Planctomyces sp. SH-PL62: one gene and its partner. The main gene of each other region encodes a partner of the protein of the gene in region 2 in a complex. Links are inferred from orthologs where the notes say so. Each region holds a gene or a part of one and is shown on either strand. Other genes may lie near its edges. The genes, in order: hisF and hisH.

Region 1 (10,465 bases), 2.1 Mb from region 2 along the record:
CAAGCAGCTCTGGCCGGCCTGGTCGCCTCGTGCCTCTGCCTGCAGACGACCTCGACCTTCGCCCAGCGCGGCGGCGGTCGCGGCGGCGGCGGGATGCGCGGCGGCGGCGGCGGGATGCGCGGCGGCGCCCCCGGCGGCATGCGGGGGGGAGGCGGCGTCCCCGGCGGCATGCGCGGGGGTGGAGGCGTCCCCGGCGGCGGGGCGATGCGCCAGGCGCCGACGTTCAACCGCACCCCGTCGTTCACGCAGCCCGGCAACATCCAGCGGGGGAACCCCGGCGGATGGCAAGGCCAGATGAGGCCGCCGACGGCCGGTCCGGGCCCGGGTCAGATCAACCGGCCGAATTTCGGACCGGGCGCCGGTCGCCCCGGCGTCGGCGGGCCGATCGCCGGCCCCGGCGGCCGTCCCCCGATCGCCGGCCCCGGCGCGCCTGGCCCCGCCCGCCGATCGCCGGCCCGGGAGGCCGTCCTCCAGGGGTGGGAACGATGCCCGGCGGTCGACCTCCGGGATGGGGCGGGAGGCCGCCGGCCTGGGCCGGGAGGCCGGGATGGAACAACCATCAGGCCTGGGTCAACGGCTACTGGCATGGGCGGAACAACAACGGCTTCTGGAACAACAGCGGCGGCTTCTGGACCGGGATGGCGGTCGGCGGCATCGCCGGCTGGGGGCTCGGCTCGTCCATCTACAACTGGGGGTATCGCCCGTACGTGAACCCGTACGCCGTCGTCGCGACCCAGCCGATCGTCGTCCAGCAGCCGGTGGTCGAGGCCGCGCCGGTCTATGACTACTCGCAGCCCCTGGCGGCCTCCACGGCGACCGAGCCGGCCGCCGCCGACGACCCGGCCTTGCAGACGTTCGCGGACGCTCGGGCCGCGTTCCTGGCCGGCGACTATCCCGGCGCCCTGCAAAGGACCGACGAGGCTCTCAAGGCCCTCCCCAACGACGCGGCCCTCCACGAGTTCCGCGCCCTCTGCCTGTTCGCGCTGAAGCGCTACGACCAGGCCGCCGAGGTGCTCTACGCCGTCCTCGCCGTCGGCCCCGGCTGGGACTGGACGACCCTGATCGGCCTCTATCCGAATATCGAGGTCTACACGGCGCAGCTCCGCGCCCTGGAGGACTATCGCACGGCCCACCCGGACTCGGCCGCCGCACGGTTCGTCCTGGCCTATCACTACCTGACCGAAGGCTTCACCGATGAGGCCGTCCGGGAGTTCAACGCGGTCTCGCGGCTGCAACCCGGCGACACGCTCTCCAAGCAGATCGCCGCCAGCCTGAAATCGGACGCCCAGGCGGCCCAGCCCCCGGAGGCCGAGACCGCCCCGGCTCAGCCGGAACCCGGCGAGGCGGCCGCCCCGGCGAACGAGCCGAGCCTCGTCGGCGTGTGGAAAGCCTCCCCCGACCCGTCGGTCTCGATCGAGTTGACGATCAAGGACGACGGCGGATTCACCTGGAACGTGACCCAGCAGGGCCGGACCCAGCCGATCAACGGCGCCTACAGCTACGCCGGAGGCATCCTCACCCTGGCCCGCGCCGAGGATCAGAACGACGCCATGGTCGGCCGGGTGACCTGGAAGGACGACTCGCATTTCGTCTTCCAGGCCCTCGGCGGGGGCGACAACGACCCAGGTCTGTCCTTCGCGAAGTGATCTGAGCGACTCGTGCAAGAACCGAGGGGGGATCGGCCCGCGGCTTCAGCGCCTCGGGCTTCGATCCCCCCCTTCGTCTGGGCCTCAGCACCGGGACGCGACTTCGCGGCCCCGGTCGAAGGCCGCCGCGACGCGACCGGGGCCGAGTTCGCAGGCTTCGGCCAGGGCCGCATCGGCCGCATCGAACAATTCGCCGAGCGTCGAGGCGCTCGTGGGGAAGGTGGCCGCGCCGATCGAGAGCGAGGCTTTCAGCGGGATTCCCATCAGGTCATGGGCGGCGGCGATCCCCTGGCAAAGCTTCTCGCCCACGCGTCGGGCGTCGTTCAGCTCCGAACGGGGGAGCACCACCATGAGCCGGTCGCCGTCGAGCCGTGCGACCAGGTCGCTGGAGCGGAGCAGCCCCACGATCCCGATCCCGATCCGGCTCACCACCCGGTCGGCCTCGGAGTCGCCCAGCAGGTCGCGCACCCCTCGCAGGCGGCCGATCGCCACGACGAGGATGGAGAGCGGCTCCTTGTGGCGCCTCGCCTGGCTCAAGGCGAAGGGCAAGACCGTCCCCAGCAGTCCCACGTCGTGAAGGGCGGACGGGGCGACGTTCGGGCCGGAGCGAGCCGACGGACTCGCGAGGCGACCGGCGCGATGCCGCTCGATCGCGAACGCCGCGAGCGTCGCCAGCGATTCGAGCCGCCGGCCCATGATCTCGGACGGGGGCTCCGGATCGGCCCCCGGCCCGTCGAGGACGAGCCAACCCCAGGTTTTCCCGGACTCCCCGACCCGCAACGGAAGCGCAGTCGCCCCCGATGCGGGCTCGACCGCCTCGCCCGCCAGGTGCACGGCGATCGGCGCCCCGCCCGCCACGCGTCGGGCGGCCGTCGCCAGTGCGTCGCAGAGGGCGACCAGATCGGTCGAGGACGAGGCCGCCGTCGCGAAATCATGGACGGCGGCCTCGACCTCGGCCCTTTCCCGGCGTCCCGCGTCCATCTCCTCACCCTCACGCGTGGCGAGCGTCGACGTCGGGGCGTCCCTCCTCCAGCCTTTTTCCGATTGCATGGCGCTCCTCATCCATTTTCTGTCCCTGGAAGTCTCTGAACCTCAATGAGAAACCTAGGTCAGCTTCGCGAGGGTGGCGCGGAAAGATCGGCCTTGCGGGGGATCGAGGAATCGGACAGGATGCGACGTCCCCTCGGACTGGCCGTGATTCGCACGAGCCAGGACCGACCCGCCCGCTTTCATGTCCGGGACCGGGTCGAGACGCCGATAAGAGAGAGTAGATCACCGCGACCGGGAAGGTTCGCGGAAAGTCCCGGCCGGGGGGCGCCCGTGCGGGCGCGTCACGGCGAGCCGGGCAGGCCAGGCAGGATGAGGCCCAGAATCATGCGAAAGTCGCGGATCATCGCGAGCGGGGCGGGAGTGCTCGGGGCCGTCGTCCTGACGCTCGCGCAGGCGGGATGCGCCTCGGGATGGATCCCGACGTCGCGGGTGACGCGGGTCTTCGCGCCCGAACCGGTGGCCGAGAACCCCTTGCTGGTCCCGGTCGACGACTTCGAGGCGGTCTGGAACAAGACCGTGGCCGAACTCGGCGGCTACTTCGACGTGGCCTCGGAGAATCGGCTGTCGCGGACGATCGTCACCGAGCCCAAGATGAGCGCCACGGTGCTGGAACCCTGGCTCGCCGACACCACCACCATCCAGGACCGGGTCGAAGCCACCCTGCAGACGATTCGACGGTTCGCGATCGTCAAGGTCGATCCGGCCCCGAACGGGGGCTTCCTCGTGAAGGTGGAAGTCCACAAGGAACTGGAAGACATGGTGAAGCCCGACCGTCAGATGATGGGCCGGGCCGTGTTCAACAACGAGTTCCCCGTGAACCGGATCCGCGAGACCGTTGGTCCGGTGCCGGTGGCCGTGGGATGGATCGCTCGGGGCCGGGACGCCAACCTGGAGCAGGCGATTCTCTCGGGAATCCGCAGTGCGTTCTTCCTCTGAGCCGGGCCCTGGCCCGGTCGCGCGGCCGGCCTCCCCACGCGGTCCTTCCACGCGTCGGGATGCGAATCCGCGGTCGCTCGCACCTGCTTCAGGCTGATCGGGCCTCGACCTCGAGGCTGCTGAATCGGCGGGTCGCCTGGAGCGGCCGATCATGGCCGGCTCCGACTCGAAATCCGAGAGGGCGAAACGCGACGCTCAGTTGGCGTTGAAGGTCCACCAGGCGCCGGCACCGGCGATCCCGACCCAGGTGATCGTCGGATCCAGCAGCGCCGCGCGGTGGGCCGGAGAGGCCATCCACATCGCCTCGATGCCCGGGAAGCCGCCCATCGCCGAGTTCTGGCGTCGAGCCGGACCCATGACGTGGTGCCCCAGGCCCTGGGCCGCCTGCTGATTGTTGTTCATCGCCGCCCAGCTCGACAGGTTCGGGTCGTGGCCGACCGCGCCGAGGCCGTAGGAGGCCCGCACGCCGTTCAGCCAGTTCACGAATCCGTACGGATCGCCGTAGGACGCGGCCGGGGCCGCCTCCGCCTGGACGGGCTGCGCCGCGACTTCCGTGGCGACGTACCCACCCTGGTAAACCTGGGCGGCCTCGGGCTGCTGGACGTACTGGACCGCCGGGGCGGTCTGGTAAATATAAGTGGGGGCGGGCTGGGTAGGAGCCGCCGTACCATCCGTGGTGTAGTAGTACTGTTGGGCCTCGGCCTGGCAGGCGACCGCGATGACGGCGACGAGAGATAGGACCACCCGACTCAAGACGCGAGGCTCAATGGTGGGACTGGACAACGGTGGAAACTCCCTTGGGTTGCGCGAGCGATGCGGCACCACGCCGCGCCCGTAATCGCCGGGGCCGAGCCCGAATCCGGGAGGGATCCGTCCTCGTCACCCCGACGCGACTCGCACAGGGTGCCAAAATGGGACGATATTCCAGAAAACGCAAACGGTTTTTCGGCCGAACCCCAATTTTCAACACTCGTTTTACAAACCTTGCATTCTCATGTATCAGCATCCAGACTCGTTCTCATGACCGCCTCAAGAAGGTCTGGGGGTGACAGGGCCGTGACGACGCAAACCCAATACAGGCCATGAAAAGCCCGCCTGAAAGGGCCCTGGGGCCGACGTTCCAAGGGCCGATCCTCGGGGCGATCCGATCCCCGTCCGACGATCGTTGCCACTGACGAATCGAACATCCATTCATGTCACGCGACATCTTGATGGGACAACTGTGAGACGACGGAAACGGGAGAGTCCATCCGACCGCCGCGAAGGCCTCGCGACCGACAAACAGGCCGCACAGCCGGCGCAACCGCCCCATTCCTCGCCGTCGACGGCCTAAGTCCGAGCCAGGCTCGCGAAGGGGGGTCGTGGAGACTTCGGGCCCGCCGATCATACGTCGCATGGGGGATCGTTAGACGCTCTTCATCCTGTTTCGGTCGGACCCGGGGCCGGGCGGACGAACCGACGATGGGCCGCCCCCGCGCGACGCTTCGCGCGTCGGAGTCGGAACTTTTCGACCCCCTGGTTGGAACGTCTGCGGCGGCCTCGGCGGGCGCGACCGGAGATCGGAATTCGGGGCGGGAGAGGGGGGGGCGTCCGGCGAGGCGACCGGAGGGATGAGGCGGCCGGGCAACGGCTGATCGACGCCGAGACGCCGGGAGGAGACCTCCAGGAAGCGCCGGGCGGGCGCGGAAAAGGGATCTTTCGTCCACCCTCTAGGCTGCATTCGGCGGCTGTTATAGAATACAGCGTCGCTCTTCCTGATAGTGGACGTAACTGCACACGTCGGAATCGGTTCGGGCTCGCGGCGGGGCGGTCGCCCCGAGCGGGCGCCGCGATGGGGTCGCGCATGCTGGCCAAGCGGATCATTCCTTGCCTGGACGTCAACCAAGGCCGCGTGGTCAAGGGGACGAATTTCCTGAACCTCCGGGACGCCGGCGACCCGGTCGAGGTGGCCCGCCGTTACGATGAAGAGGGGGCCGACGAGTTGGTCTTCCTCGACATCACGGCCAGCCACGAGGGGCGGGACATCCTCTGGGACGTGGTCCGCCGCACCTCGGAGGTCTGCTTCATGCCCCTTACCGTCGGCGGCGGGATCCGCACGCTCGACGACGTCCGGGGGCTCCTGAAGGCCGGGGCCGACAAGGTCTCGATCAACTCGGCGGCGGTGCGCGACCCGGACCTGATCCGCAAGGCGGCCCGCAAGTTCGGCAGCCAGTGCATCGTGGTCAACATCGACCCCAAGCGGGTCGTGAAAGAGGGCCGCGAGGTCTGGGAGGTCCACATCAACGGGGGCCGGATCCCGACCGGGCTGGAGGCCGTGGCCTGGGCGATCGAGGTCCAGCGGCTGGGCGCCGGCGAGATCGTCCTGACCAGCATGGACGCCGACGGCACCAAGAACGGCTACGATCTGGAGATGACCCGCGCGGTGGTCGACGCCGTGGAGGTCCCGGTGGTGGCGTCGGGAGGGGCCGGGAGCCCGGAACACCTGCGGGCCGTGCTGGCCGAGGCGGGCGCGAGCGCCGCGCTGGCCGCGAGCATCTTCCACTATAAGGAGTACTCGATCCGGGAGACGAAGGATTACCTGGCCGAGCGGGGGGTCCCGGTCCGCCGGCCGCCGTCCCCGTCCGAGTCCTCGGCGGCGTCGGTCCGGTCTTCCTGACCGCACCCCGCGCCTCCCCCGTCCGATCGCCCACGATCCCCCGCATCTCGACCCGAGGAGAGCCCATGTCCACCGCCGTCGAAACCAAGATCGACTCGCCGGCCAACGAGCCCGAGGCGAACAAGCTGTTCCGCATGTGCATCAAGTACCAGGCGTCCGACCTCCACCTGAAGGTCGGCATGCCCCCCTCGATGCGGCTCTCCGGCGTGCTCAGGCAGATGCAGCTCCCCCCGCTGACCACGTCGGACATGGAGCGGCTGATGTTCCCGCTCCTGACCCCCCGCCAGCGCGGGATCCTCGACGAGGAAGGGGGCGTGGACTTCGCCCACCTCATCTACGACGGCGACAACGAGACCCGGTTCCGGGTGAACCTGTTCAAGCAGCGGGGGCGGCTGAGCCTGGTCGCCCGCCGCGTGAACAACAAGATCCCGTCGTTCGAGGCCCTCCACCTCCCCGCGGTCCTGGCCGACATCACCCAGTACGACCAGGGGATCGTCATCTTGGCCGGCGTGACCGGGTCCGGCAAGTCGACGACCATCGCCTCGATGCTCCAGTACGTCAACGAGCGCGAGCGGATGCACATCGTCACGATCGAGGACCCGGTCGAATACACGTTCAAGGACGACAAGTCGATCATCAACCAGCGCGAGGTCGGGATCGACGTCATCGACTGGGACACGGCGCTGAAGCACGCCGTCCGCCAGGACCCGGACATCATCCTCGTGGGCGAGATGCGCGACCGCGACACGTTCAGCGCGGCCATGCACGCCGCCGAGACGGGGCACCTCGTGTTCGGGACGATCCACGCCGGGTCGGCGCCGTCGACGATCAGCCGCCTTCTCGACCTCTTCCCGCGGGACATGCACTCGTCGCTGCGGCAGTCGCTGGCGTTCAACCTCAAGGCGATCGTCGCCCAGAAGCTGCTGCCGACGACCAAGGAATGGTCCGACAAGGGGGTCGGCCGCGTCCCCACCAACGAGATCATGCGGATCAACCCCACGGTCAAGAAGCTGATCCTCAACGAGGACGACAACAAGCTCGGCGACGCGATCCGGATCGGCAAGGAGGAAGGGATGATGGACTTCACCGAGAGCCTCCGCCAGCTCGTCGTCAACGAGAAGATCGAGCGCGCTGTGGCCTTCGAGGTCGCGCCCCAGCCCGAAGCTTTGAAAATGGCCCTCAAGGGGATTACCATCAACCAGCCTGGTATCCTATAACGAGTCGAGACGCCCCGGCGGGCCCGCCGGGGCCGTCCGAGGGGAGAGGGCGCCGCGAGGCGAGCGGCGCCCGGACGTCGGATCCGAGCGGGGGCGGCCGACGCGGCGAGACTCGTCGCGATCGCCCCGACGGCCTCCGGCCCGCTCGCCTTCCCGGGATCACGCACGCAAGAAAGGTCAGCAATGATTCGTCCGTCTCTGGTGCTCGCGACGTTTCTGATGGGGACGCTCGGCGTCGCTTCGGGGGCCGACGCCGCCGACCTGCTCTCTCCGCTGCTGGCCCAGGCCGAGTCGGTGAGCATCCCGCGCGGGCCCGGCTTCTACCTGAACCTCTTCAAGTTCATCCCGGTCATCCTCGTCTACCTGCTCTGGGTCCGGACGACCGACTGGGTGGAGCACGACGGCCGCGAGCTGAACAACCCCAAGTTCGAGACCTGGAACAGCGTCATCTTCTTCTCGGGCGTGCTCGGGCTGGCGATGGTCTTCTCCATCCCCATCTATCCGATCGGCCTGACGCTGTTGCTGCTGGCCTACTTCATCCCGATCCTCACCTACGTCTTCATACGCAATCAGACCGTCGCCGACGACCAGAAGGTGCTGACCCCCTACCACCTGGGCGAGGTCGTCAACGACCTGCTGGCGAGGCTGGGCATGCGCCCCCTGTTCAACAAGAACCTGGGGTCGGTCGACCGCGCCGGGCCGCCGATCACGTTCATCGGCAAGACCTCGGGGTCAACCAACAAGGAAGACCCCAGCCGGGTCCGCCAGGCCGAGGAGTCGCGGTCGTTCATGGCGGCCAAGGAACTGGTCTACGACGCGGTCCTCCGCCGCGCGACCGACATCCACCTGGAGCCGACCACCGACCAGCTCTCGGTCCGCTACCGGATCGACGGCATCCTCCACGCCGCCGAGCCGTTCGACAGGGCCACCGGCGACGCCGTCATCAACGTGTTCAAGGTCCTCTCGGCCATGGACATCTCCGAGAAGCGCAAGCCCCAGGACGGCTCGTTCGGGGCCAAGCTCCAGGGCCGCGACCTCGACTTCCGCGTCGCCACCTCGGGCTCCAAGGCCGGCGAGAAGCTGGTCATGCGAATCCTCGACAACTCGTCGGGGGTGAGCAAGCTCGAGGACCTGGGGATGCGCCCCAAGCTGGCCGAGCAGGTCAAGAGCCTGGTCACCCAGCCCCACGGCATGTTCCTCTCGTGCGGCCCCACCGGCTCGGGCAAGTCGACCACGCTCTACGCGGCCCTCCGCGAGATCGACCGCTACCAGCGGAACATCATCACCGTCGAGGACCCGATCGAGTACCACCTCGACAACGTCACCCAGATGGAGGTGAACACCAAGGCCGGGCAGACCTTCGCCGCCGCCCTGCGGTCGATCCTCCGGCAAGACCCCGACGTCATCATGATCGGCGAGGTCCGCGACCAGGAGACCGCCAACATCGCCTGCCAGGCGGCCAACACCGGCCACATGGTCTTCTCCACGGTCCACTCCAACGACGCCGTCACGGCGCTCTTCCGGCTGCTCGACCTGGGGGTCGAGCCGTTCATGATCGCCTCGGCCCTGTCGGCCGTCCTGGGCCAGCGGCTCGTCCGGCTGCTCTGCGACGCCTGCAAGGAGCCCTACAAGCCCAAGCCCGAGTTCCTCAAGAAGGCCAACCTCCCGGCCGACAAGGTCGACGTCTTCTACCGACGCCCCGAGAACCCCGAGCAGGTCTGCCCCCAGTGCGGCGGCACCGGCTACTTCGGCCGCGCCGGCATCTTCGAACTCCTGGTCCTGACCGAGCCGATCCGCGAGATGCTCCGCGAGAACCCCTCGCTGACCAAGATCAAGGCCGAGGCCCGCCGCGGCGGCATGATCTACCTCCAGGAAGACGGCCTCCGCCAGGTGATCCAGGGGCGGACCTCGATCGAGGAACTGCTCCGCGTCGTCAAGTGACCCGGCCCGGCCTGCGGCCGCCGATCCCCCAAACGCCTACGGGACCTCGCCCATGTCCGTGCCTCCAGCCCTGATCGACACGCTCCTCGTGGCCCTGATGCTCTTCATGACTTACGTCGTGTCGAGCGAGGGCGCCTGGGGCGCGGCCTTGATGTTCTTCAACGTCCTCTTCGGCGGCTTGATCGCCTTCAACTTCTTCGAGCCGCTCGCGAACCTCATCGACTCCACGGGGATCGGCTGGAGCTTCTCCGAGACCCTGGCGATGATGCTCATCTTCTGCGTCTCGGTGCTGCTCTTGCGGCTCGCGACCGAGACCCTCGCCCCGGTCATGGTGCGGTTCCCGAACCCGGTCTACCAGCTCACCCGGCTGGCGTTCTCGTTCGCGACCACGGTCGTCACCTTCGCGATCATCCTGGTCGCCTTCCACGCCGCCCCGGTCCACAAGAAGGTCTTCGGCTACATCGAATACAACACGAAGCCCCCCTTCGGCATGGGGATCGACCACGCCTGGCTCGGTTTCTTCCAGTACACCACCGGCGACATCTTCGCCACCTACGGATCGGGCGTGCGGGACCCGTACTCCACCTACGGCAAGACCGGCAACCAGGTCGTGCCGGTCCACCTGTTCGACCCCCGCGGCAAGTGGCTGCTCGACAAGCAGAAGGCCCGCCCCTACGGCGAAGGGGAGATCCTGGACGAAGGGGGCGGCGGCGAGGCCGCGGGGGGCCCCGAAGGGCCGGCGGGGGCGGGAGGAGGGCCCGGAGCCCCTCCGGGAGGCATGACCTCGCGACCGATCGGCGGCCCCGTGGCCCCGGCGCCGCCGAACTGATCCCGGAACGGCCCGGCGGATCTCAACCGCGGCCGGGTGCGAGGGGGGCGACCGCCGCGCCCCCGGCCTGGCCCGTCGAACGGACTTCCAGCAAGTCGATCCGGACCTGACTCCTCACCCCCGGCAGTTGCTGCACGCGATAGACGGCGGCCTTGCTGGTGGTGGTCTCGATCACGAACAACGGCGCCCA
Region 2 (10,234 bases):
CCCGGTTCGTCGCCGGCAGCATCGGGCCCACCAAGAAGCAGCTCTCGATGGGCATCCACGTCGAGGACCCGGGCCGTCGCGACGTGACGTTCGACGAGATGGTCGCGAACTACAAGGTCCAGATCGCCGCGCTGGTCGAGGCCGGCGTCGACCTCTTGCTCCCCGAGACCTCGTTCGACACGCTCGTCATGAAGTCCTGCCTGTTCGCCATCGACTCCTACTTCGAGGAGATCGGCCGACGCCTGCCGGTGATGATCTCGGGGACGATCTTCGACAATCATCGGACCCTCTCGGCCCAGCCGGTCGACGCCTTCTACTATTCGGTCTCGCACTACCCCGCGCTTAGCGTGGGGCTGAATTGCGCGGTGGGCGTCGACCAGATGAGGGCGTCGATCGAGGCCCTCTCGGCGATCTGCAAGACGCGCGTGAGCTGCTACCCCAACGCCGGGATGCCCGACGGCTTCGGCGGTTTCAACGGGGACAAGGATCGCACGGCGAAGGTTCTGGGCGAGTTCGCCCGCAACGGCTGGCTGAACCTCGTCGGCGGCTGCTGCGGGACGACCCCGGAGTGGATCGCGGCGATCGCGAGCCAGGTCGAGGGGGTCGCCCCGCGCCGGACGCCGGACGTTCCGGGCTATTCGACCTACAGCGGCATGGAGCCGCTGGTCGTCCGCCCCGAGACCAACTTCATCATGGTCGGCGAGCGGACCAACATCACCGGCTCCAAGAAGTTCGCCCGACTGATCCGGAGCAACGACTACGAGGCGGCCCTGGTCGTCGCCCGCGATCAGGTCGAGGCCGGCGCGAACATCGTCGACGTCAACATGGACGAGGGCCTGATCGACGGCGAGAAGGCGATGACCCGCTTCCTCAACCTGATCTCGGCCGACCCTGCCATCGCCAAGGTCCCGATCATGATCGACAGCTCCAAGTGGAGCGTCATCGAGGCGGGGCTCAAGTGCGTCCAGGGTAAGTCGATCGTCAACTCGATCAGCCTGAAGGAGGGGGAGGAGAAGTTCCTCGAACAGGCGAAGCTCGTCCACCGCTACGGTGCCGCCGTGGTGGTCATGGCCTTCGACGAGACCGGACAGGCGGTGGAGCGAGACGCCAAGGTCGCGATCTGCCGGCGAGCCTACAAGCTCCTGACCGAGCAGGCCGGGTTCGCCCCCGAGGACATCATCTTCGACGTCAACATCCTGACGGTCGGCACCGGCATCGAGGAGCACAACAACTACGCCGTCGAGTTCATCGAGGCCGTCCGCGAGCTGAAGCGGCTGTTCCCGAAGTCGAAGACCTCCGGCGGGGTGAGCAACGTCTCGTTCTCGTACCGGGGCAACGACTTCGTCCGCGAGGCGATGAACGCCGCGTTCCTGTACCACGCCATCAAGGCCGGGCTCGACATGGGCATCGTCAACGCCGGCCAGCTCGAGGTCTATGAGGAGATCCCCAAGGATCTGCTGGAGCGGGTCGAGGACGTCCTCCTGAATCGCCGCCCCGACGCGGCCGACCGGCTCACGGAGTTCGCCGAGACCGTCAAGGCCGGCGGCAAGAAAGACAAGGGGAAGGACCTCGCCTGGCGCGAACAGCCGGTCGCCGAGCGTCTCCAGCACGCGCTGATCACCGGCACGGTCGACTTCGTCGACGAGGACGTGGACGACGCGCTGAAGGTGTATCCCAGGCCGCTCTCGATCATCGAAGGGCCGCTGATGGACGGCATGAACGTCGTCGGCGATCTCTTCGGGGCCGGCAAGATGTTCCTGCCGCAGGTCGTGAAGAGCGCCCGGGTGATGAAGAAGGCGGTCGCGCGCCTGACGCCGCTGATGGAGGCGGAGAAGGCCCGCGCCCTGGCAGCGGGCGAGGTCGCCGCCTCCCACAAGTCGCGGGGCAAGATCCTGATGGCGACGGTCAAGGGGGACGTCCACGACATCGGCAAGAACATCGTCGGCGTCGTCCTGGCCTGCAACGACTACGAGGTCATCGACCTCGGCGTCATGATCCCCTGCGAGGACATCCTCAAGAAGGCGCGAGAGCACGAGGTCGACGTCATCGGCCTTTCCGGCCTCATCACCCCGTCGCTGGACGAGATGGTCCATGTCGCGCGGGAGATGGAGCGCGAGGGGTTTGTGAAGCCGTTGCTGATCGGCGGCGCCACCACCAGCGTCAAGCACACGGCCGTCAAGATCGCCCCCCAGTACAGCGGCATGGTCATGCACGTCAAGGACGCTTCTCGAAGCGTCGGCGTGGTCGACCGCCTCAACCGGGACGACTCCCGCGCGGAGATGGACCAGCAGAACCGCGCGATGCAGGAGCGCGAACGGAAGGCCTTCGCGGGCCGTCGCGAGCGCAACCTCATCCCCCTGGCCGACGCCCGCGCCCGTCGATCCCGGATCGACTGGGACGCCTCGCCGGTCGCCACCCCGTCTTTCACCGGAGCCCGCCGGCTGGTCGACTACCCGTTGGAGAAGATCATCCCGTTCATCGACTGGTCGCCGTTCTTCTCGACCTGGGAGCTGAAGGGGAAGTACCCGGCGATCCTCGACGACCCGACCGTGGGCGAGGTCGCCCGCGAGTTGCATGTGAAGGCCCTCGCCCTGCTCGACCAGATCGTCACCGACGGTTCGCTGAAGGCGAGCGGGGTTTACGGCTTCTTCCCGGCGAACTCGGTGGGCGACGACGTGGTGGTCTTCGCCGACGAGTCGCGGACCAGGGAGCTGACCCGGTTCCACTTCCTGCGCCAGCAATGGGAGCGTCAGGGGCAGGCCGAATTCCGCTGCCTCGCCGACTTCGTCGCCCCCCTGGAATCGGGCAAGGCCGACTACCTCGGGGCCTTCGCGGTCACGGCGGGGATCGGCTCGGAAGCCCTGGTGATGAAGTTCAAGAACGACCTGGACGACTACAACGCGATCATGGCCGAGGCCATGGCCGACCGTCTCGCCGAGGCGTTCGCCGAGGCCCTGCACCAGCAGGCGCGTCGCGATTGGGGATACGGCGGGGATGAGCAGCTCTCCCACGAAGACCTGATCGCGGAGAAGTACCGGGGCATCCGGCCCGCCGCCGGCTACCCCGCCTGCCCGGACCACACCGAGAAGGCCACGCTCTGGAAGCTGCTGGACGCGGAGCAGGCCACGGGGATCCGCCTCACCGAGTCCTACGCGATGCACCCCGGCGCGTCCGTCAGCGGCCTCTACTTCGCCCACCCCCAGGCTCGCTACTTCGCCGTCGACTTCCTCCAGCGCGACCAGGTCGAGGAGTACGCCCAGCGCAAGGGAGAGCCCCTTTCGGTCATCGAGCGCTGGCTGGCGCCGAATCTCTCCTACGACCCCAGCTGACGCAGCGAGGGGGGGCGGGCGGCCGTCCCCCCTCGTCACCTCGCCCCGATTCGTCGGAATTCTGGGTGCAATTCCGCATCCGTCTCCTAGAATTCAGGGGACTCGCGGGTCCGAGGGATCCTCCCGAACTCGTATTCTCCAGGGATCTGCCACCGATGTCGCTCACTCGTCTTCGGCTCGCCGGGCTATCGGCCGCATCTTTCACGGTGTGCGCGGCGTTCTCCAGCCTCGCCGTTTCTCAGGACGCCGTCCCCGACGCCCCGCCCGCCGCCGCGTCGCCGGGGCCGCAGGCGCCCTATCCGTCCCACATTCGGCCGCAGGCGCACTATCCCCAGCAGCGCCGGAGCGTGGTCCAGCATTATTCGTACCCGTATCCGTCCTACTACCACGGGGACGCCTCTGGAGGCTTTCGAAACCCCGGCGGTCGCGGACGCTACGCCGAGTACTTCCCCGCGGGCGACGACTTCCACGACCAGACCGCGCAGGACCCCGTCCGCCGGGCGAAGTTCGACCAGGGGGGTGGGGCCCCGGATCGCGCCGAGCAGATCGCCGCCTATAACGCGGGGACCCAGCGGTACAACGCGATCCAGCGCAGCATCGACAGCTACGCCCGGCCCTACTGGGGCGGCGGTTTCGGCGTCGGCGGCTTCGGCGGCTTCTGGTGAGAGCCGGTGGAGGGGCGGCGCCATCCGACGGCGCCGCCCCTGGATCGCTCGGGGCTCGGGCTCACTCCTCCTCGACGCCCGTCCGGGACTTCTGATAGCGATCAACGATCTGTTGCTGGACGTTGGGCGGGACCGGCTCGTAGCCGCGCATCTCCATCGTGAACGAGCCCTGGCCCGACGTCATGCTCTTGAGCGTGGAAGCATAGGAGAGCATCTCCGCCAGCGGCACCACGGCCTGGATCGATTGCAGGCCGCCCGCCTGGGCCTCCATCCCGAGGATGTGCCCGCGACGGGTCGACATGTCCGCGGAGAGGTCGCCGAAGAAGGTCGAGGGCGAGGTGACCTCGACCGCGACGATGGGCTCCAGGAGTACGGGGTAGGCCTTCTCGAACGCCTTGCGGAAAGCATAGGCGGCGGCCGTCTTGAACGCCTGCTCCGAGCTGTCGACCGGGTGGTCCTTGCCGAAGTAGACCTCCACCTCCACGTCGACGACCTGATTGCCCGAGATCACGCCCTTGTCGAGCCGCTCCCGGACGCCCTTCTCGACGGCCGGGATGTACTGGTTGGGGATCACGCCCCCCTTGACCGCGTCGGTGAAGACGAAGCCCTGGCCGCGTTCGACGGGGCGCACCCGCAGGTGGACCTCGGCGAACTGGCCTCGCCCGCCGGTCTGCTTCTTGTGGCGATGGTCGGCCTCGGCCGGGGCGGAGATGGTCTCCAGGTAGGGGACGTGCGGAATGTGCGTCGACATCTCCAGCTTGTAGCGATTCTTGAGCCGCTGCTGGATGACGTCGAGGTGCAGGTCGCTCATCCCCGAGATGACCAGTTCGTGGGTCTGGGCGTCGCGACGGACCGTGAAAGTCGGGTCCTCGTCGGCGATCTTGGTCAGGCCGGCCGAAATCTTGGCCTCGTCCTCGCGGGCCTTGGGCACCACCGCGCGAGGGACCATGGGGGCGGGGAAGTGGATCGGGGACGCCTGGAGCCTGGCGACGGAGGTGTTGCCGCCGATGTTGCTCACGGTGTCCGACACGTGAAGGTCCTCGAACTTGGCGATCGCCACGAGATCGCCGGCGATGGCCTCGGGGACCTCTTCCTGCGCCTTGCCCTGGACGACGTAGACGTGCCCGGCCTTGGCGGTCTTGCCGCTCCGCAGGTTCACCAGCGTCGTGTCGGGCGTGATCTTCCCCGCGAGGATGCGGAGGAAGCTGAGCTTGCCCATGAACTGGTCGTTGGACGTCTTGAAGACCTGGGCCACGAGCGTCCCGTCCTCGACGGGGAGGATCTCCTCCTCGGTCGCGTCGGCCTCGTCGCCCCGGGTCCCGAAGCGGTGGACGTCCTCGGGGCTCAGGCCGCAGGTCGTCAGCAGGTCGAGCAGCTCCTTGAGGCCGAGATCCTTCTTGGTGCAGACGCAGAGGACCGGGACGAGCTTGCCCGCCGCGATCGCGTCGTGCGCCGCCTTGCGCAGCTCCTCGACGCCGATCTCCTCCCCTTCCAGGTAGCGGTTCATGAGAGCCTCGTCGCTCTCGACGATCTGCTCCACCACCATCTGGTAGGCTTCCGTGGGGGGGACCGGGCACTCGGCCGGGTCCTCGTCGTGCGACTGGAGGACGTCGACGAGGCCGGCGAACGACGGCCCCTGGCCGATCGGCACGTTGAACGGGACGCAGGCGGGGCCGAACGTCTCGCGGATCGCCTCCAGGTCGGAGCGGTAGTCGACGTTGTCGGCGTCCATCTTGGTGACGGCGATGAACCGGCCGAGCCCCATCTTCCGGGCCTCATGGAACAACCGACGGGTGTTGACCTCGATCCCGGCCGGGCCCGAGACGGCCAGGACCACGTTCTCGGCGGCGGCCAGGGCGCTCAGGGCGTTGCCGATGAAGTCGGGATAGCCGGGAGAGTCCAGCAGGTGGACCTGCTTGTCGTTCCAGACCAGGTGGCCGAGGTTGCAGTCGATCGTGAAATGCCGACGCTTCTCCTCCTCGTCGTAGTCCAGCGTGCTGGTCCCCTCGTCGACCGATCCCTTGCGCGTGATGGCGCCCGCGGTGAAGAGAAGGGCGTCGGCGAGACTCGTCTTGCCGGACGCCCCATGTCCAGCCAGGGCGATGTTGCGGATGTCGGCGACGTGATAGGCCGTGGTCATGGCGGGAGTCCTGGAGTGAGGGTTCGTGGGAACGCACGAAGGTCCGCGCAAGCAACGGGCGTGGAACGATCCGACCGCCGCCGGGGCGACGGGAATCGACGGGACCGATCGGTCTTCTATGCGACGCCTTGGATCGAGGCGCGAACAGGGAGCCTTCGCTCAGGAGCGGGACGAAGCCCGCTCCGCGCGTTCCACGGCGTCAGCCAGGGAGAACTTGCCCTCGTACAGAGCCCGCCCGACGATGCAGCCGACGACCGGGAGGGTCGCCAGACGCTCGACGTCGGCCAGTGCTCCGACACCACCGGAAGCGATCACCGGGGTCTTGACGTGGCGGCAGATCGCCGCCGTCGCGTCGAGATTGGGGCCTTCCAGGGTGCCGTCCCGCGCGATGTCGGTGTAGACGATCGCCGCCAGCGGCAGGTCGTCGAACTGCTCGGCCATCACGGCCGCGGCGATGTTCGACGTCTCCAGCCAGCCGTCCGTCGCGACCATCCCGTCACGCGCGTCGAGACCCAGGACCAGCCGGCCCGGATACTTCTCGGCCATCGACCGGAACCAGGACGGGTCGCGGAGCGCCTGCGTGCCGACGATCACCCGTTCGAGACCGGCGTCGAGCCAGGTCGCGATGGTGTGCTCATCCCGCACGCCTCCCCCCAGTTGACAGGGGACCTTCACGGAACCCAGCACCGCCTTGACGGCTTCCACGTTGACCGGCTTGCCGGACTTCGCGCCGTCGAGGTCGACGAGGTGGATCCGCGTCGCACCCTCCGCAACCCATCGACCGGCCATCGCCGCGGGATCGTCCCCGAAAACGGTTTCGCGGTCGTAATCCCCCTGCTGGAGGCGGACGCAAAGGCCGCCCCGCAGGTCGATGGCCGGAATCACTTGCATGGATCTTCACCAAATCAAAAAACCGTCTGAATCTACAACCTCAACTCTAGCCGTCTCCCGGTGGCGTCGCAAGGACCGAGCGATCCCTCCCGAGACGGGAAAATCGGTCATGCCGCGCGGCGGTGAGGTCGCCCGCCGCGACGGGTCAGGAGCCGATCCCGACTCGACGCGCCGGGAGGGACTGGCGGATGATCCGGGGATGGCGAATCGGCGTGCGAACCGGCCTTGGCGCGACGGCCGGTCGGCGTCGGAACGGGGGAGTCCGGCGGATAGCCGGCCGATCCGCCACGGTCGCCGGCATCGTCTCGACGGGCGTCCGCGGCGCTTCCGCTTCCTGGGGCGCGTCGCCAGTCGTCCTCTTGCCGATCATCGCCGGGATGAGGGCCCGCGCGTCGGGGACGCCGAGCCCGGCGGCGGCCCCGGAGGCCCCCGGAGTCGTCACGTGGCGGAAGCCCGTGTCGGCGAGTGCGTAGAGCATCGGCAGCGTCTGGGACGGCCCGTCGAGGCTCCCCTGGCCGTTCAGGGCCCTCCCCTGCGCGACGATCGCCAGGATCGCCCCCCAGGCCGGAGCCCCCAGGCTCGTCCCGGCGAGGACCCGCCAGGAGCCCTGGGATTCACCAGGAGGCGTGTGGAAGACGCGCACGCCCGTCGAGGGGTCGCCCAGGAAGGCGACGTCGGGAGTGCTCCGTCGAGGTGAAGGCGTGAACGACCGCTGATAGCCCGGCTGAGAGGAGAACCGGCCAGGACCGGAGCCGCTCCGGGCCCAGACCGTCTCCGACTGCACCGTTCCCGTCGCGTCGAGGATCAGGGACGTCCCGCCGACGCCCAGCACGTTGGGCGAACTGGCGGGGTACATCGCCCCCCCCTCGGCCCCGTGGTCGCCGCTGGCCGAGATGAAGGTGATCCCGGCATGGCCCGGGGGGGTCGTGAACTGGTCGTCGTAGGCGTGCTGGCCGGCCGTCTCGGTGAAGCCGAAGCTCATCGAGACGGCGACGACGCCGGGCGCCGTCCGCGCAACGTCGACCGCAGCCAGGACGTCGTCGGCCGAATCGGACGCGGCCTCGACCATGAGGATCGACGCCCCGGGGGCGAGGGCGTGCGCCCACTGGACGTCCATCGCCGACTCCGACGCCCAGGTCGCGTTGGTGGCGTCGCCGCCGAGATTCACGACCGTCACCTGGGCGTCGGGCAGGCCGAACGCTTCGTTGAAGACCTTCAAGTCGGAGAGCAGGTTGGGATTGTGATAGGCCCCGACGATGGCGATCGTCTGCCCGGTCCCGTCCCCCCGAACCGTCTCACCCGTCGGCGAGGTCAGGGTGATGGACGACAGCCCATAGACGGCCCCGATCTCCGCCGGGGTGAAGCCCGACGGCAGGCTGCGGGGATCGAGGCTCTCGATCGCCGGGCGCAGCCGCCGCCGACGCACGTGGTTCCCCATGAGTCCGTCCCTCCGACGAATTCGCAGTCCTTGCCGGGTCGTTCCATCGACCTCGTCCGCGCGTGGCGCGGTCCATCAAGGAGAGCTTATCCGGCGGAATCGCGGACGCGGGGGAATCCGAAGACCGTCGCGGGACGGACTTGACGAACGTGGGGATCGGTCGGGTTCTCCGCCCGATCGCTCGGTCGGCGGGGTCTTGCACGCTCAGGCTTCTGCGAAGTTGGCGTACATCGCCAGGCCGACGTGCTGGCTCTTTTCGGGGTGGAACTGGCAGGCGGTGAGGTTGTCGCGGTTGACGACGGCCGGGAACGGGTCCGGGTAGTCGGAGACCGCGGCAACGTCGCGCGGGTCCTCGGCGACGGCGTGGTAGGAGTGGACGAAGTAGACCGAAGGCTCGGGACCGACCCCTTCCAGGAGCGGGATCGGCCTGCGGATTTCGAGGGTGTTCCAGCCCATGTGGGGGATCTTGAGGCCCGGACGCGGGGCGAACCGGACGACGCGCCCGGGGATCAGGTCCAGCCCGGCGTATTCGCCGTCTTCCTCACTCGTGGTGAACAGGAGCTGGAGGCCCAGGCAGACGCCCAGGCAGGGCTTTCCGGCGCGGACGGCCTCGGTGAACGCCTGGTCCATGCCCGTCCGGCGCAGTTCGCTCATCGCGTCGGCGAAGGCCCCGACGCCGGGCAGGACGACGTGCGACGCCTGGCGGATCCGCTCCGGGTCGGTCGCGATCTCGGCGGCGCTGCCGACCGCTTCGAACGCCTTCTGCACGCTCCTCAGATTGCCCATCCCATAGTCGATGATGACGATCATGCCGCGCCTCGGTTTACGGATCGGTCCTTGCTGGACAACGATCGTACCAGCCCGCCGTGATGGACGACAGCGGAGCTCGGCTGGTTCGGTGCGGGGCGGGTCGATTCCGGGTCAGCGCTTCGGGGTTTCGGGCTGGTCGTCGCCGCGGGCGATCGGGACCCAGCGCAGGTCCTCCGCATTCATGCCGAGGGAGTCGGGATCGGCGTTGCGGGTCGAGGCCGGTCGGGAGCGGCCGGAACCGGCGGCGGGGCGTCCTCGCGAGCCGTCGTCGATGCGGATGGGGGGGATCTCGTCCAGCTCGCTGGCCTTGGAGATCTGCGCTGCGGGCGACTTGCGACGGGGGGGCGTGGTGCGGCCCGCCGGAAGCGTGCGGGGGCGCGAGAGCGGCGCGTCGAGGTCCGAGTCGGCCCCGGCGTCGTACCCGCGATCCCGCAGGAGGTTCCGCGCGTTGTCGAGCTTGGTGACCAGGGTGTCGCTGTGCAGCCGCTCCTGGACCAGGCGGTCCTCGAACGCCCGGCTCTCCTCCTTGAGCCTGGCGACCTGCGTCTTGAGCTGGTCGTTCTCGAACTCAAGATGGCTGAGGCTCGATTTGAGCTGGCCGGTGGAAGGGCCGCCGGTGATGTAGGTGCCCCGCCCTGAGCAGCCGGTCAAAAGGACGGCCGCGAGGAGGACCAGGACGCGAGCCGACCCCGGCGCGCGGCGGTTGCGCCGGGCGGGATCGCCCGTCGTCTCGAACCAGGGGTGAATCGCAAGGTTTCCGCGAGCCACGACGGCCTTCCGAATGGGGGACGAGATTGGAGATAGTCTAATCTTCGGCCATTTCACCATCCGGAATTGGGAAACCCGTCGTCGGTTTTCGAGGCGTAGTCCGGCGGGGGCCGATCGTCGTCAATTTCGCGCCTCTCGGCGGGATCCGCAGGGCCGTGATGGCCGCGCATCTTCCGCAAGGCGAAGAAAACGG

Evidence for each region.
Region 1: the proteins of hisH (region 2) and hisF are in contact, whole or in part, in a crystal structure (PDB 6RU0), measured with the Thermotoga maritima proteins. The link is inferred for Planctomyces sp. SH-PL62 from one-to-one orthologs. Residues at the interface, in WP_004080484.1 of Thermotoga maritima: Asn15, Arg18, Arg22, Arg117, Leu118, Pro119, His120, Met121, Gly122, Trp123, Asn124, Asn134, Gly135, Tyr136, Tyr138, Val140, Tyr158, Glu180, Lys181, Ser182, Ser183, Lys184, Ile185; in WP_004080486.1 of Thermotoga maritima: Met1, Leu2, Ala3, Arg5, Ser40, Glu41, Asp45, Glu46, Ala70, Glu71, Ile73, Asp74, Ile75, Pro76, Phe77, Asp98, Lys99, Ser122, Gln123, Glu161, Thr195, Leu196, Asn247, Arg249, Glu251.

The regions. Positions count from the first base shown.
Region 1 is NZ_CP011273.1:2,216,253-2,226,717, forward strand. Bases 4,387-7,381 are described here. They hold hisF (imidazole glycerol phosphate synthase subunit HisF), read left to right. Parts: upstream 4,387-5,475; coding sequence 5,476-6,288; downstream 6,289-7,381. Other genes in these bases: VT85_RS08505 (CAP domain-containing protein), read right to left, coding at 4,387-4,415; VT85_RS08515 (type IV pilus twitching motility protein PilT), read left to right, coding at 6,354-7,381. Outside these bases: VT85_RS08490 (tetratricopeptide repeat protein), read left to right, coding at 486-1,646; VT85_RS08495 (GGDEF domain-containing protein), read right to left, coding at 1,731-2,696; VT85_RS08500 (hypothetical protein), read left to right, coding at 3,021-3,632; more of VT85_RS08505, read right to left, coding at 3,828-4,386; more of VT85_RS08515, read left to right, coding at 7,382-7,505; VT85_RS08520 (GspE/PulE family protein), read left to right, coding at 7,689-9,446; VT85_RS28330 (CvpA family protein), read left to right, coding at 9,499-10,275; VT85_RS08530 (hypothetical protein), read right to left, coding at 10,298-10,465.
Region 2 is NZ_CP011273.1:4,348,847-4,359,080, forward strand. The notes cover bases 7,471-10,234. They hold hisH (imidazole glycerol phosphate synthase subunit HisH), read right to left. Parts: upstream 9,274-10,234; coding sequence 8,668-9,273; downstream 7,471-8,667. Other genes in these bases: VT85_RS16875 (S53 family peptidase), read right to left, coding at 7,471-8,463; VT85_RS16885 (hypothetical protein), read right to left, coding at 9,385-10,041; VT85_RS16890 (lipopolysaccharide assembly protein LapA domain-containing protein), read right to left, coding at 10,095-10,234. Outside these bases: metH (methionine synthase), read left to right, coding at 1-3,329; VT85_RS16860 (hypothetical protein), read left to right, coding at 3,485-3,994; fusA (elongation factor G), read right to left, coding at 4,056-6,134; hisA (1-(5-phosphoribosyl)-5-[(5-phosphoribosylamino)methylideneamino]imidazole-4-carboxamide isomerase), read right to left, coding at 6,294-7,025; more of VT85_RS16875, read right to left, coding at 7,171-7,470. UniProt on the Escherichia coli protein: IGPS catalyzes the conversion of PRFAR and glutamine to IGP, AICAR and glutamate. The HisH subunit catalyzes the hydrolysis of glutamine to glutamate and ammonia as part of the synthesis of IGP and AICAR.